3 regions of the Synechococcus sp. 60AY4M2 genome follow, and region 1 is predicted to be linked to each of the others. Evidence: riboswitches for the same ligand, from Rfam matches in the RefSeq annotation. Region 1 holds a riboswitch; each other region holds the start of a gene.
The links. Region 1 has a riboswitch for cobalamin ahead of SYN60AY4M2_RS01900 (TonB-dependent receptor). Riboswitches for the same ligand answer to the same signal wherever they lie in the genome.

Region 1 (4,215 bases):
TTGAGGCGGCGATAGAGGGCGGCGCGGCTCACCAATCTTTTGCGGCGCAGTTCTAGGGGGGTTCGGCCATAGGGGCCGCCTCGGTGCTCCTCTAGACACAGATGCAAATGCCAAGTTTCGGTGGCCACGGTCAAGTAGCCGTCGTAGAGCACACAGAGAGCAGGAGGACTGGTAAAGGCCGCTTCCAGCACTCCCCCCTCCGCCACACAGCCCACTTGGATCTCAGCCCAGTGCTCCTGGAAGAGCTCATAGAGGAGCGGCCCAAGACAGTCGATGTGAGCCGGGATCCCTTCGTAGAGGGTTATCCAGCCAGTGGGGGAAATCTCCTGCCAACTTTGGTTTAAGGGCGTAATCCAGGGACTGAAAGCGGCCATAGGTTGCTCCTATTGGACTGGTGGAATGCGGGCAATCACCCCCTTTTTAAGAGGGCGCTCTGCCCAGGGCAGGACGCCATCGGGCTTTGTCAAATACAGCTCCGCTGTTTGCAAGATTGGCTCCACGTCTTGGGGATCGAGATCTCCAAACACGTAGGTCATCTTTCCAGGGGCTGCCAGGGCAATCACGCAGGCATGGCTGCAGCCGCTCATACAGGCAACCGGCTTAAGCTGCAATTGAGGGTTGAGCACCTGCGATTGCAAGGCGGCTAGAAGCATTTCTCCTTTGCTAGTCCCTTCTTTTTGGCCGTTGACCCAGCGAGATCCGCAGGTGGTACAAACCCAAAGGTAATGTTTGGCCTCAGCTTGAGTCGAGATTCTGGTTGAGATCGTCATACAGTTGCTTCCAAACTAGAAGCACCCCACAAATGGTTAGCCAGAATTCAAAAACAACCTGAGATGTTGCTAAAATTGCCCCCGCAAGTTCACCCTCAACGTGCGACCAACGCCGGGATAGCCGGGGAAGACTTCATACTGCTCATCCAGCAGGTTGTCGATCCCCATCTCTAGGCTTAGGTCCTCAGTCAACGGGATCCCTCCTCGCCAAGCTACGGTGGTGTAGCCTGGTAGGGATTCCGTGTTGGTGTTGTTGGTAAAAAAGCTCCCAATGTGATGGACTAAAATTGAGCTGTACCAGCCTTGCTCGTGACGGTAGGTCAGGCCTAAGTTCAGGCTATCGGCTCCCACAAAGGCTAGCTGCTTGCCAACTGTAGCTGGGTCAAGGGCGGCGCGAATGATGGGATCATTGAGGGTGTAGTTGGCAAAAAGCGTCCAGTTTTCCCCTAGCCGCACATCTAAGGCTGCCTCCAGGCCGGTATATTCAACCAGCCCAATATTTTCATAGGTTCCTCGGCGCGGCCCAAGGCTGACAAAGGTGATGCCATCGCGGATGCGGTTGTGGGCAAAAGTCAAGCGCAGCAGGCCAAAATCTCCCAAGGCTTGATCTAAGCCAATGTCAAAGCTTTCCCCTCGCTCTGGGCGGAGATTGGGGTTGCCATCCACTTCAAAAAAGCCGCGCAGCCGGAAGAACAATTCCGAGATCAAGGGAGTGCGAAAGCTGCCGGCATAGCTGGCCCTCAAGGTGGTGCCTTCCGCCAAAGCCCAGCGGATCCCTAGAGCAGGCGAGGTAGCCGAGCCGCTGGCCAAACTGCTGAAGTCCTGGCGGATGCCGAAGTCGAGGTGGAAACGGGGATCTGGGCTGTAATCCAGGCGGGCAAACAGGGCTCCCTGGTTAACCGTATCGTCGTAGTTGACATTGGTAGAACCCCTGGCAAACGAAAAAGTTGTATTGCGGGCTGAGATGGAGCGATAATCTGCCCCCAGGACTCCTTCTAGGTTTTCGCCGGCTTTCCAAGCATACTGGAGCTGGGATCCCCAGCTATCGCGCAGGATGAGGTCGCGGGATCCCTGGCTTTGCGGGGCGCTGAAGCGGTAGTTGAGATCGTCCAAAAAGAGTCGAGCTTGCAGGGATCCTGTCTCCTGAGTCCACAGCCACCTGAGATCCAGCAGCAGGTCGTTGGTGGTTTGCTCGGCATCGGGAGAAGGAAAGTCTACGCTACCGGGCACGCGGAAGGTTTTGTTGAGGTAGAGGGCGTTGGCCGTTAGGACTTGGTCTTCGGCCAGTTGCCAGGTGAGCTTGGCCTGCAAGTTGTGGTACTCCACCGCTGAGTTTTCCCGCCTGCCCGACTTGCCCAGCCGTCGGATGGTAAAGGGAAAGTCGTTGTTGCTCTGCAGGCGACGGTAGCTGAGCACCCAGCCCAGCTCCTGCCCTTGGCCGCGGCTTTGGATCCCTTGCTCATTGAGGCCATAGCTGCCGACCGCCGCTTCCACCACTGTCTCCGTTTCTGGCTGGGGCTCCACCGTGACGATGTTGATGACGCCGCCAACAGCGTCTGAGCCGTACAGGGTAGAGCCGCCGCCGGGGGAGACTTCAATTCGCTCGACGACATCGGTGGTGATTTGCGAGAGGTCAAACCCCCCGAAAAAACCCAGATCGTTGAGGGGGCGGCCATCCAACAGCACCAGCACCTGGGCCGTTCGCGCCCCTCGCATGAACTGAGAGCTGAGAGCCCCCAACTGGGTGCCGGCTGTGCCATCGCTGAGGATGCCGGGCAGATAGCGCAGGGCTTCCTGCACGGTTCTTGCCCCTTGCTCGCGCATCTGCTGGCGGGTGATGACATAGACGGGGCGGGAAGACTCTCGCAAGAGGCCAGGACGGCGAAACGGGGTGGTGACGGGTTGATTCAAAATCTCGGCGCTGAGGCCGGTATCCAAGACTGCTTGCGCCCAGGCTGGGATCCCCAAAACCCAACTTCCCAGCCCAAGGCTGAGACCTAGAACTGTCTTTTTCATGTCAGCTCCTTGCTCCGTGCAACGCGGAAGGGCTCTGAGCTGAGCCCTGAGCTGAAGCCGCAGGCGGGCATCCTGACTGAGGGCTTTTGCCCATCACAGTTGCGGCACAGCGCCGGATTTGCACCGGACTTTCCCCATTGCTTGCCCTGGCTGATCCCCAGAGCAACCTAGCGGCACAGCTTTCTCCTTAGTCCTTCTGGAAAAAGCCGTGCTAGGCATCATATCTCTCCCGCCCTGGAGTTCCCATCCTGCTGGGGGGGATCGGCGCTAGGGTCTAATCGTGAGACGGAAAAGAGCCTCGTCGGCCATTTGAAGAACTTCTTGCCCCGCTGCCATGAGCCGTTCTGGGGGCAGCTCTCGGTACTTAGCAATAAACCCAGGCAAGACTTGAAACTCCACTCGCTTGCCAGTTTCTCGATGGATGACAACACTGCGCATTTTGTCCAGGGAGTCCACCTCCACCAGCTTTAAGTTCAGCTTGCCCAAGCTGGCTCCAGTGGCGGCGTGCAACCCATCCACGATGCAGGCAAAGGGAATCTGGAGCGGCGACTCGTGAATGACTTCCACCACAAAGCGACTTGGGGAGGTGGGGGGGAGGGGACTTGCCAAGCCCAGCTCCTTGAGAGCCCGCATCCCCATGCGATAACCCACCACCGCCCAGGGGCCAGCACCGCCGTGGATTTCGGTAACTCGCTGGGTGGCAGCCTCAAGGGCAGCCGGAGGATTGGCAGAGCTGCTGGGGTGGGCCAGGGCAGGGATCCCGACCGCTAGCTGAATGGCCATCCACAGCAGAGGAAGCTGCTGCGGCTTGAGAACCCATCGCTTGCGCATAGGCAGACAAGAACTAAACCCCAAGGCAGTATCCTAAGCCCTGCTCCTGGGTCTTGCCTATGCAGGGGGGGAGGTTATCTGAGCAAACGGAGAGCTAGACAACCACGTTGACCAGCTTCTTCGGCACCACGACGACCTTCTTCGGCGTCGCCCCTTGGAGATACTTCTGGGCCGCTTCCGACTGCAGAGCCAGCCGCTCCTGCTCCTCCGGCGTGACATCGGCAGGGGCTTCAAAGGAGCCGCGCAGCTTGCCGTTGACCTGCACCACAATCGTTACCGTATCGGCCACCAGCGCCGCCGGGTCGTAGCTGGGCCAAGACTGGCGATGCACCGAGTCGGTACCGCCCAGGGCCTGCCACAGCTCTTCGGCAATGTGGGGGGCAAAGGGCGCCAGGAGCAAGACCAGGGTGCGGATCCCTTCGGCGTAGACGGGCGAGTCCGGGATCCCCGCCTCGGCTAGGGCATTGCTCAGCTTCATCAGCTCGGCAATGGCAGTGTTGAACTGGTACTCCTCCAGATCCTCACTGACTTCCTTGATGGCCGTGTGGACGGCACGGCGCAGATCTCTTTCCGCCTTGGTCAGGGATCCCGCCTCGAC
Region 2 (4,215 bases), 160 kb from region 1:
TAAGCGCAGCAGGCCAAAATCTCCCAAGGTTTGATCCAGGCCGATGTCCAAGCTCTCCCCTCGCTCTGGGCGGAGATTGGGGTTGCCATCCACTTCAAAAAAGCCGCGCAGCCGAAAGAACAATTCCGAGATCAAGGGGGTGCGAAAGCTGCCGGCGTAGCTGGCCCTCAAGGTAGTTCCCTCGGCAACTGCCCACCGGATCCCCACAGCCGGCGAGGTGGCCGAGCCGTTGGCCAAACTGCTGAAGTCCTGACGGATGCCCAGGTCGAGGTGGAACTGGGGATCCGGGCTGTAGTCCAGGCGGGCAAACAGGGCCCCCTGGTTAACCGTATCGTCGTAGTTGATATTGGCAGAACCCCTGGCAAAAGAAAAAGTCGTATTGCGGGCTGAGATAGAGCGATAATCTGCCCCCAAAACTCCCTCTAGGTTTTCGCCGGCCTGCCAAGCATATTGAAGCTGGGATCCCCAGCCATTGCGCAAGATGACGTCGCGGGATCCCTGGCTTTGCGGAGCGCTGAAGCGGTAGTTGAGATCGTCCAAAAAGACTCTTGCCTGCAGGGATCCTGTTTCCTGAGTCCACAGCCAACTGAGATCCAGCAGCAGATCGTTGGTGTTTTGCTCTGCGTCGGGAGAGGGAAACTCTACACTGCCGGGCACGCGAAAGGCTTTGTTGAGGTAGAGGGCGTTGGCTGTTAGGACTTGATCTTCGGCCAGTTGCCAGGTGAGCTTGGCCTGCAAGTTGTGGTACTCCACCGCCGAGTTTTCCCGCCTGCCTGACTTGCCCAGCCGCTCAATGGCAAAGGGAAAGTCGTTGTTACTTTGCAGACGGCGATAGCTGAGCACCCAGCCCAGATCCTGGGCTTGGCCGCGACTTTGGATCCCTTGCTCATTGAGACCGTAGCTGCCGACCGCCGCTTCCAGCACCGTCTCCGTTTCTGGCTGCGGCTCCACCGTGACGATGTTGATCACGCCGCCAACGGCGTCTGAGCCGTACAGGGTAGAGCCGCCGCCGGGGGAGACTTCAATTCGCTCGACGACATCGGTGGTGATTTGGGAGAGGTCAAACCCCCCGAAAAAACCCAGATCGTTGAGAGGGCGGCCATCCAAGAGCACCAATACCTGCGCCGTTCGCGCCCCTCGCATGAATTGAGAGCTAAGAGCTCCCAACTGAGTTCCCGCTGTGCCATTGCTGAGGATCCCGGGCAAGTAGCGCAGGGCTTCCTGCACCGTCCTTGCCCCTTGCTGGCGCATCTGCTGGCGGGTGATGACGTAGACTGGGCGGGAAGACTCTCGCAGCAGGCCGGGACGGCGAAACGGGGTGGTGACGGGTTGATTCAAAATCTCGGCGCTGAGGCCGGTATCCAAGATTGCCTGCCCCCAGGCCGGGATCCCCAAACTCAAGATCCCCAGCCCAAGGCTGAGACATACAGTTACTTTCATCCGGTTGCTCCTGCTTCCGTGCGACGCGGAAGGGCTAAGCTTTGAGCCAAAGCCGCAGGCGGGCATCCTGACTGAGGGCCTCAGCCCATCACAGTTGCGGCACAGCGCCGGATTTGCACCGGACTTTCCCCATTGCTTGCCCTGGCTGATCCCCAGGACAACCTGACGGCACGGCTTTCCTCCCCATTGCTCTGGAAAAAGCCGTGCTAGGCATCATACATTCCCTGCTGGGGAGTTCCTATCCTGCCGGGGGGGATCCCTGGGCAGTGAGGTCAACGGAAGATCATCTCCGCCACCGCGTCAAAGCCGGCGTCCAACAGCCGATCCAAGACTGACTGGGCCTGGCTGCGGCTGTCGTAGAGGCCGGCCTGCAGCACCCTCCTGCCGTTGAACACGGTCTCCACCGCTTCGGGGACGAGCTGCCGCAGCCGCTGCAAATCGTCGCTGCCCTTGGGGGTCACCAGCACACGAAAGCGGGTGGCCGACTCTGCTGGGGCTACCGCCGGTTCTGGAGCCGCGGCAACGGGAACAGGGGGGGTTGTTGGGCTGCTGCCCGCTTGTCGGCGAGCCGGGGGTGGCAGGAGGGTAGTAATATCCGTGAGAGGAGCCACAGATTGCTGGCGGACGGGAGTGGCAGGAGCAGGCTCAACCGGTTGGGCAGGCGTGGTGGAGCCATCGGGGGTGAAGGGGACGGCAACAAACTCCTGGGGTTGAGCGCCTGCCGGCTGAGGGGGGGCACTGGGCAAAATGCGCCCTCCCGATCCCGCTGCAGGAGGGGGAACGGGGGCAGTCGATTGGGGCACCGTCACCACCGGCAAGGTGGGAGAGGCCGCCGCCGGCTGGGGATCCCTGCTGGGAGCCGGAGGCTCGGCCTGCGGAGTTGTGGGCAGCGTCAAGCCGCCTGCCGCAATGGGTGGCGGGGCGTTGCTGGGCAGCGCAGCCACCGTGGTCTGGCCGGCCAGATCCAGCTCCCCTTTGGTTTTGCCGGCCAGTTGGTTGCCATTGGCGTTGAGGCGCAGGCCGCGGGTGGCGTTGTGGATGTCGTACTGGCCGTTCCCCTCAAAGATGTTGTTGCCGGGATCCGAAGCCGTGCCCAAATCTGGCTGGGCGGTGGTGATAGCTGTCAGGCCAGTCTCCAGGTTGCGGGCAATGAGATTGTTGCGCAGGATGGGACGGGCGCTGCCGCCGACCACAATGCCGGTGCGGTTTTGCAGGATGCGGTTGTTGCGCACAATCGGCGCCGAGCGCTGGTCGATGGTGAGGCCAAAGCCGGTCTCTTGGAAGAGGTTGTTGACAATGGTGGGCTGGGAGGTGCCCAAGACGGAGATGCCGTTGGCCCCGTTTTTGTAGAAGCGGTTGCCTTCTATCCAGGGGTTGGAGGCGCCGGCGATGAAAATGCCGTCGTGGATGCTGCCCACAAAGCTGTTGTTGAGAATGCGCGGGGAAGCCGATTCTACCCAGAGGGCGTAGCCGCGCCGACCCTGGTTGCGCAGGGTAACCCCCCGCACCTCTGAGCCGGTCTCTGCCAGCAGGGCAACGTTTTGCCGGGCCAAGGTCGGGCTCATGTAGGTGCCGCCGCCATCGATCAGGTAGCCCTCTCCCAAGGTGGACTCGTCCCCGCGCAAGATAAGGCCGGCCTTGAGGCGGATGGGGAAGACTTCGCCGCTTTCTGCGCTGTACACCCCCGGCAGAAGCTGGATGATGCTGCCGGCTGGCGCCCGGCTGATGGCATGGGTGATGGTCTTGAAGGGGTTGTTGCGGGATCCATCCCCTTGGGTATCGCTGCCATTGGCGGCATCCACAAAAATGGCGGGGCGGTCGTCCGGCAGCGGCGGCGCTTGGGGCAGGGCCTGCTTCTCCAAAAGGCCGGTGTCCAGGGAAGTTTGCGCCCAACTGGGATCCCTTCCTGCCGCCAGCAGTAAGCTGGTGCTCAACAGCAAAGAGGTGGCCAGTCGCGTCAGCGTCGCGGAGCCGTGACGCTGCAACCGCAAGTCAGGCAGGACTGCTGTAAATTGGTGTTCGCCGGATTTCTGCAGACGGATGAACGATAAGGAAGAGATCATAGGAGTCATCCCCACACCAGGCTGGGCCAGAGAAAGAAGGAGGGTCGAGGCTATCCTACCAAACCTGACAGGCAGGATCCTGCCCTCTTCCCCAACTCCAAATACGGACTGATGCAGGCTTCTTTTTGTAGATCCAACGCTACCCCTAGAGTATACCCTTGCCATGACCGACGAAGCCCTTGCCCGCGAAGGCTCCTCCCAAGAGTTGCCGCTGGCTTCCCTCTCGTCTGGGCGCCCCCTGCTCAACCTGCTGTTGTTGGGGATCCCAGCCCTGCTGCTGCTGCTGGGCCAGTGGGCAGGGCAGCCGGCCCTGGGCTGGGGGGCGGTGCTGGCTTGGCTGGGCCTGGCCGGCTGGTGGGGGCAGCCGCTCTGGGTGCAGATCGGGCGCGACCTCTGGCAGTGGCTGACCACCTGGCCCAGCCTGGGGTGGGCGGCAGCAGCTCTCGGCTTGGCGGTGATGGGAGGATTGGTCTGGAGTGGAGCCTCCTCGGCCCTGGGATCCCTGAGCTGGGAGGCCATCGGGGCTTTGGGCGAGGTGTTCGGGGCTACAGGTCAGATCCTGATCGCCCTCCTGGCCGCCTACATCGCCTGGCGGCAGTACGTCATCTCCCGCGACCTCACCATCCAGCAGAACATCATCACCCAGCAGCAGACCATCGACGCCTACTTCGAGGGCATCTCCAACCTGGTTCTCTCCCCTGACGGGCAGTTG
Region 3 (4,215 bases), 1.9 Mb from region 1:
CCGAAGCCATTCGCAAGCTGATCGGGCTGCAACCGAAAACGGCGAGGGTAATCCGCCAGGGGGTGGAGCAGGATGTCCCCATTCGGGAGGTGCAGGTGGGGGATCGGATCCGGGTGCGCCCCGGCGAGAAGGTGCCGGTGGATGGGGTAATCCTAGAGGGATCCTCCACCCTCGACGAGTCGATGGTGACCGGCGAGAGCCTGCCTGTACTCAAATCGGCGGGGGATGAGGTGATTGGGGCAACGCTGAATCGGACGGGCAGCTTTGTGATGGAAGCGCGGCGGGTGGGCAAAGACACAGTTCTGGCCCAGATCGTGCGCTTGGTGCAGGAAGCTCAGGGATCCAAAGCCCCAATTCAACAGGTGACGGATCGGGTGACTGCCTGGTTTGTGCCGGCAGTGATCGGGGTGGCAGTTCTAACTTTCGTGCTCTGGTGGGTGCTGGCGGACAACCTGACGCTGGCCTTGGTGAACACGATTGGGGTGCTGATCATCGCCTGCCCTTGTGCGCTGGGGTTGGCAACCCCCACCTCGATCCTGGTGGCCACGGGACGAGGGGCAGAATTGGGGATCCTGGTGAAAAGTGCCGACAGCCTGGAATTGGCCCACCACTTGCGCACGGTGGTCTTGGACAAAACTGGCACCCTGACCGAAGGTCGCCCTACCGTCACCGATATTTGGGCCCACGGCTCCTCTCCCCTGACGGTGTTGCGCCTGGCAGCGGCGGTGGAGCGGCACTCGGAACATCCTTTGGCCCAGGCGGTGGTGCAGAAAGCCGAAGCGGAAAAAATTGCCATCCCTCCTGCCCAGCATTTTCAGGCAAGGATAGGCAGTGGGGCAGAAGCCTGGGTGGAAGACCAGTGGATCCGCATCGGTCGGCTGAGCTGGCTACAGGAGATGGGGATCCCTTGGGATCCCTCTTGGTCAGAGCGGGTTCAGAATTGGGAAAGCCAGGGCAAAACGGTGATCGGCGTAGCGCAATCCCAGAGTCTGGTGGGGCTGTTGGCCATTGCCGATCCGCTCAAACCCACCTCTCCTGAGGCAGTGCAACAGCTGCAACAGATGGGTCTAGAGGTGATCCTGCTAACCGGGGATAACCCCACTACGGCCCAAGCGATTGCCCGGCAGGCAGGCATTCAGCGGGTAATTGCCCAAGTCCGCCCCGATCAGAAGGCAGCTTACATTCGCAGCTTCAGACAACCTCGACACCGGGTGGCGATGGTGGGAGATGGCATTAACGATGCTCCGGCTCTGGCAGAAGCCGATGTGGGGATCGCCATTGGCACAGGTACGGATGTGGCGATGGCCGCCAGCGATATTACCCTCATGTCGGGGGATCTGCGGGGAGTCGCCACAGCCATTCAACTCAGCCGGGCCACCCTCAACAACATCCGCCAGAACCTCTTCTTCGCCTTTATCTACAATACGCTGGGGATCCCGATTGCCGCTGGGGCGCTCTATCCCTTTACAGGCTGGTTGCTCAACCCTATGCTGGCGGGGGCAGCCATGGCCCTGAGTTCCGTTTCGGTGGTCGCCAATGCCCTGCGCCTGCGACACTTTCAGCCCCCCAGACCAGCGGGCCGGCGTTAGGCCCTCTCCCAGGGGCAAGGGGGATTAGCGCGGCAACAGTTTTGCTGCCCTTTGAGCATGAGTCTGCCGTACCGCTCATGCCTCAGGGCTATCTTCTGGCAGACAAGGACATCCCCCCCAGGGGGCTTGGTGAACGACAAGCGGCAAGCTAACCTAAAAGGCTCAGGCAGACTGGGGAAAGCGCGGTGCAAGTCCGCCACTGTGACGCAACTGTGATGGGATCCCTCCCTCAGCCAGAACACCCACCTGCCGTTGTCCTGTACCCCTTGCGATTCACAAGGAACGGAGTTTTTTGTGTTGAATACCCTCAGTGTTTCCCCTCCGCTTGCGGTTGGGCAGTCTCCTGTTGTCCCCCTGCCCCTGTTGCTCATCGGCCACGGATCCCGTGACCCTGAAGGGCAGCAAGCCTTTCTGGAGCTGGCCCAAGTTTATCAATCCCTCACCCCCCATCGGCCGGTGATCCCCTGCTTTTTGGAGCTAGCCCAGCCCAGTATTGCCCAGGGGGTGGAACAATGCTTGGCCCAAGGGTGGCAGGAGATCGTGGCCCTGCCGCTGCTGCTTTTTGGGGCGCGCCACAACAAGTTCGACGTGACGGTGGAGCTGGATCGTCTGCAGGCCCTCCACCCGCAGTTGCGCATCCACTACGGCGGGCCGCTGGGGATCCGGGTCGAGATCTTGCAACTGTTGCGGGAGCGATTGGCCACTCTGCTGGCTGCCCAGCCGCAGCAGATCCCAGGGGCGGAAACGGTGTTGCTGTTTGTCGGTCGCGGCTCCAGCGATCCCGAAGCCAACGCCGAAGCCTGTAAGCTGGCCCGGCTGCTTTGGGAAGGATCCGGGTTTGCTGCCGTGGAAACCTGCTTTATCGGCATCACCCATCCCCGCCTGCCGGTGGGTCTGGAGCGGGCCCTCTCTTGGCAGCCGCGCCGGGTGGTTGTGCTGCCCTATTTTCTCTTTACAGGGGTGCTGGTGAAAAAAATCGAGGCGGCGGTGCAAGAACGGCGACGCCAATACCCCGAGATCGACTGGCTGATGCTGCCGGAATTGGGCCTTGTGGACGCGGTGCTGCACAGCCTGCAGCAACTGGAGCAGGAAGCTCTCCAGGGCCAAACCCTGATGAACTGCCACCTCTGCAAGTTTCGCCTGGCGGTGAGCGCAGAGCTGGGAGCGGGGCATACTCATCACCATGACCATGACTCCCATGGGCACGGATCCCATCACCATCACTCTCACCATCACCACAACCACGGCCATACCCCCGCAGCAGCAGCGGATCCCTGGGCCGAATTGCAGAGCTACCACCAGCGGGCTTGGCAAGTGCCCTAAGCGAGAAACAGAGGCTGCCGGCGGGATAAACTGAGATGCAGGCAGGCGATCTGTGAACCTGACCTCTGGTTCTCCTGCTCCGGTGGTTCTGCTAGCGAAAAAACAGAAACGATGATGTTCTCCCGCTCCTCTTGGGTCTCAGGTGCCGCTGCCGCGGGGAGCGGGATCTTTGTCTTCGCGTTGGTGGTGGGCCTGCTGGATCAGATCCTGCCGACCCTGCCCAAGGTTTCCCTGTCCTTGGCCGGGATCCCTGGGCTCCTGGCTGCAATTGGGGCCTCCTACGGGGTTTGGCGGCTGGTTCAGATGGGTCTGCAGTCGCATTCCTGGCCTGACTTTCGAGAATCGCTGTTGGCGGCTGTGTCTCCCTTCGATCCTGCCGATCACGGTGGTAGGCCGCGGCAACCCGAAGTGGATCCGCGTCCTCTGCAAGTGGCTGAGGAGATCCGCCAAACCCAGCTTCGCCACCAAAAGATCCTCGACCGCACCAAGCAGCAGGTGAAAGCCGAAATCCAAACCTGCGAACGCCCCCAAGCGCAACTGCGCAGCGAGCAGCAGCGGTGCCGAGTTCTGCAGGCCCAAGCCCAACGGTTGCAACGGCACTTGCAAAATCTCCAAACATCACCCCCGCCCTCTTCCCCAAACTCCAAACCGGCCAAACCCACACCAGAGCGGGAACTGCGCCACAGGCTCCGCCAACTTCAATCGCAAGTTACCACCCTAAAAATAGAGCTGGAACGGCAAGGGATCCAACTGCAGCAGTCGGAAGCCGAGCGGGCCCAACTCCAGCAGCAGCAGCAAAAACTTAAGCGCCTCCTGCAGCGCACAAAATCCGAAAACCAAAAGCTGCGCTCCCAACAGGAGGAATGGGCCCGGCAACTGGAGCAATCCCAACAGGAGTTGCGGACTTTGCGGGAGTCCTACCGCGCCCTGCAGACCCTCTGGGAGATAGGCTCTACCCTAACTCCCAAGACGACTGCTTCTGAAATTGCCGCCGCCGAACTCTCTGGCACCTCCGGCTAGCCGCAGCCTCGGCTCACCCGCTGCAGGACAAACACACTCCCTTCGCTGCCACGCCCAATCCGCAGGTCCTCATCCAAATAGGTGATATCCAGCCAACCCCTTGGCTCGCGGCGGCGAACGTCGATCTGCACCGCCGGGATCCGTTTGGGATCCCGCTCGAGCAGATAGAGAAAACTCTCGATCTCGTAGCTCATCAAGGCCTGGGATCCGAGCACCAAGCGCTCGAAAATGACCCTGACCCGGCATTCCGACTCTGGGTAGAAGCGGGCCGCCACCGCCACAA

Region 2: another riboswitch for cobalamin. It lies ahead of SYN60AY4M2_RS02665 (TonB-dependent receptor); the one in region 1 lies ahead of SYN60AY4M2_RS01900 (TonB-dependent receptor).
Region 3: another riboswitch for cobalamin. It lies ahead of SYN60AY4M2_RS10275 (sirohydrochlorin chelatase); the one in region 1 lies ahead of SYN60AY4M2_RS01900 (TonB-dependent receptor).

Annotation. Positions count from the first base shown of each region.
Region 1 is NZ_AUMZ01000001.1:446,097-450,311, reverse strand. It holds gene SYN60AY4M2_RS01910 ((Fe-S)-binding protein) at 1-374, opposite strand, end outside; gene SYN60AY4M2_RS01905 (DUF1636 domain-containing protein) at 384-770, opposite strand; gene SYN60AY4M2_RS01900 (TonB-dependent receptor) at 840-2,786, opposite strand; cobalamin riboswitch at 2,831-2,972, opposite strand; gene SYN60AY4M2_RS01895 (formylmethanofuran dehydrogenase subunit E family protein) at 3,054-3,617, opposite strand; gene leuS (leucine--tRNA ligase) at 3,712-4,215, opposite strand, start outside.
Region 2 is NZ_AUMZ01000001.1:603,916-608,130, reverse strand. It holds gene SYN60AY4M2_RS02665 (TonB-dependent receptor) at 1-1,440, opposite strand, end outside; cobalamin riboswitch at 1,480-1,621, opposite strand; gene SYN60AY4M2_RS02660 (DUF1565 domain-containing protein) at 1,713-3,503, opposite strand; gene SYN60AY4M2_RS02655 (pentapeptide repeat-containing protein) at 3,667-4,215, shown strand, end outside.
Region 3 is NZ_AUMZ01000001.1:2,335,214-2,339,428, reverse strand. It holds gene SYN60AY4M2_RS10280 (heavy metal translocating P-type ATPase) at 1-1,589, shown strand, start outside; cobalamin riboswitch at 1,718-1,854, shown strand; gene SYN60AY4M2_RS10275 (sirohydrochlorin chelatase) at 1,884-2,912, shown strand; gene SYN60AY4M2_RS10270 (hypothetical protein) at 3,024-3,932, shown strand; gene SYN60AY4M2_RS10265 (PAP/fibrillin family protein) at 3,929-4,215, opposite strand, start outside.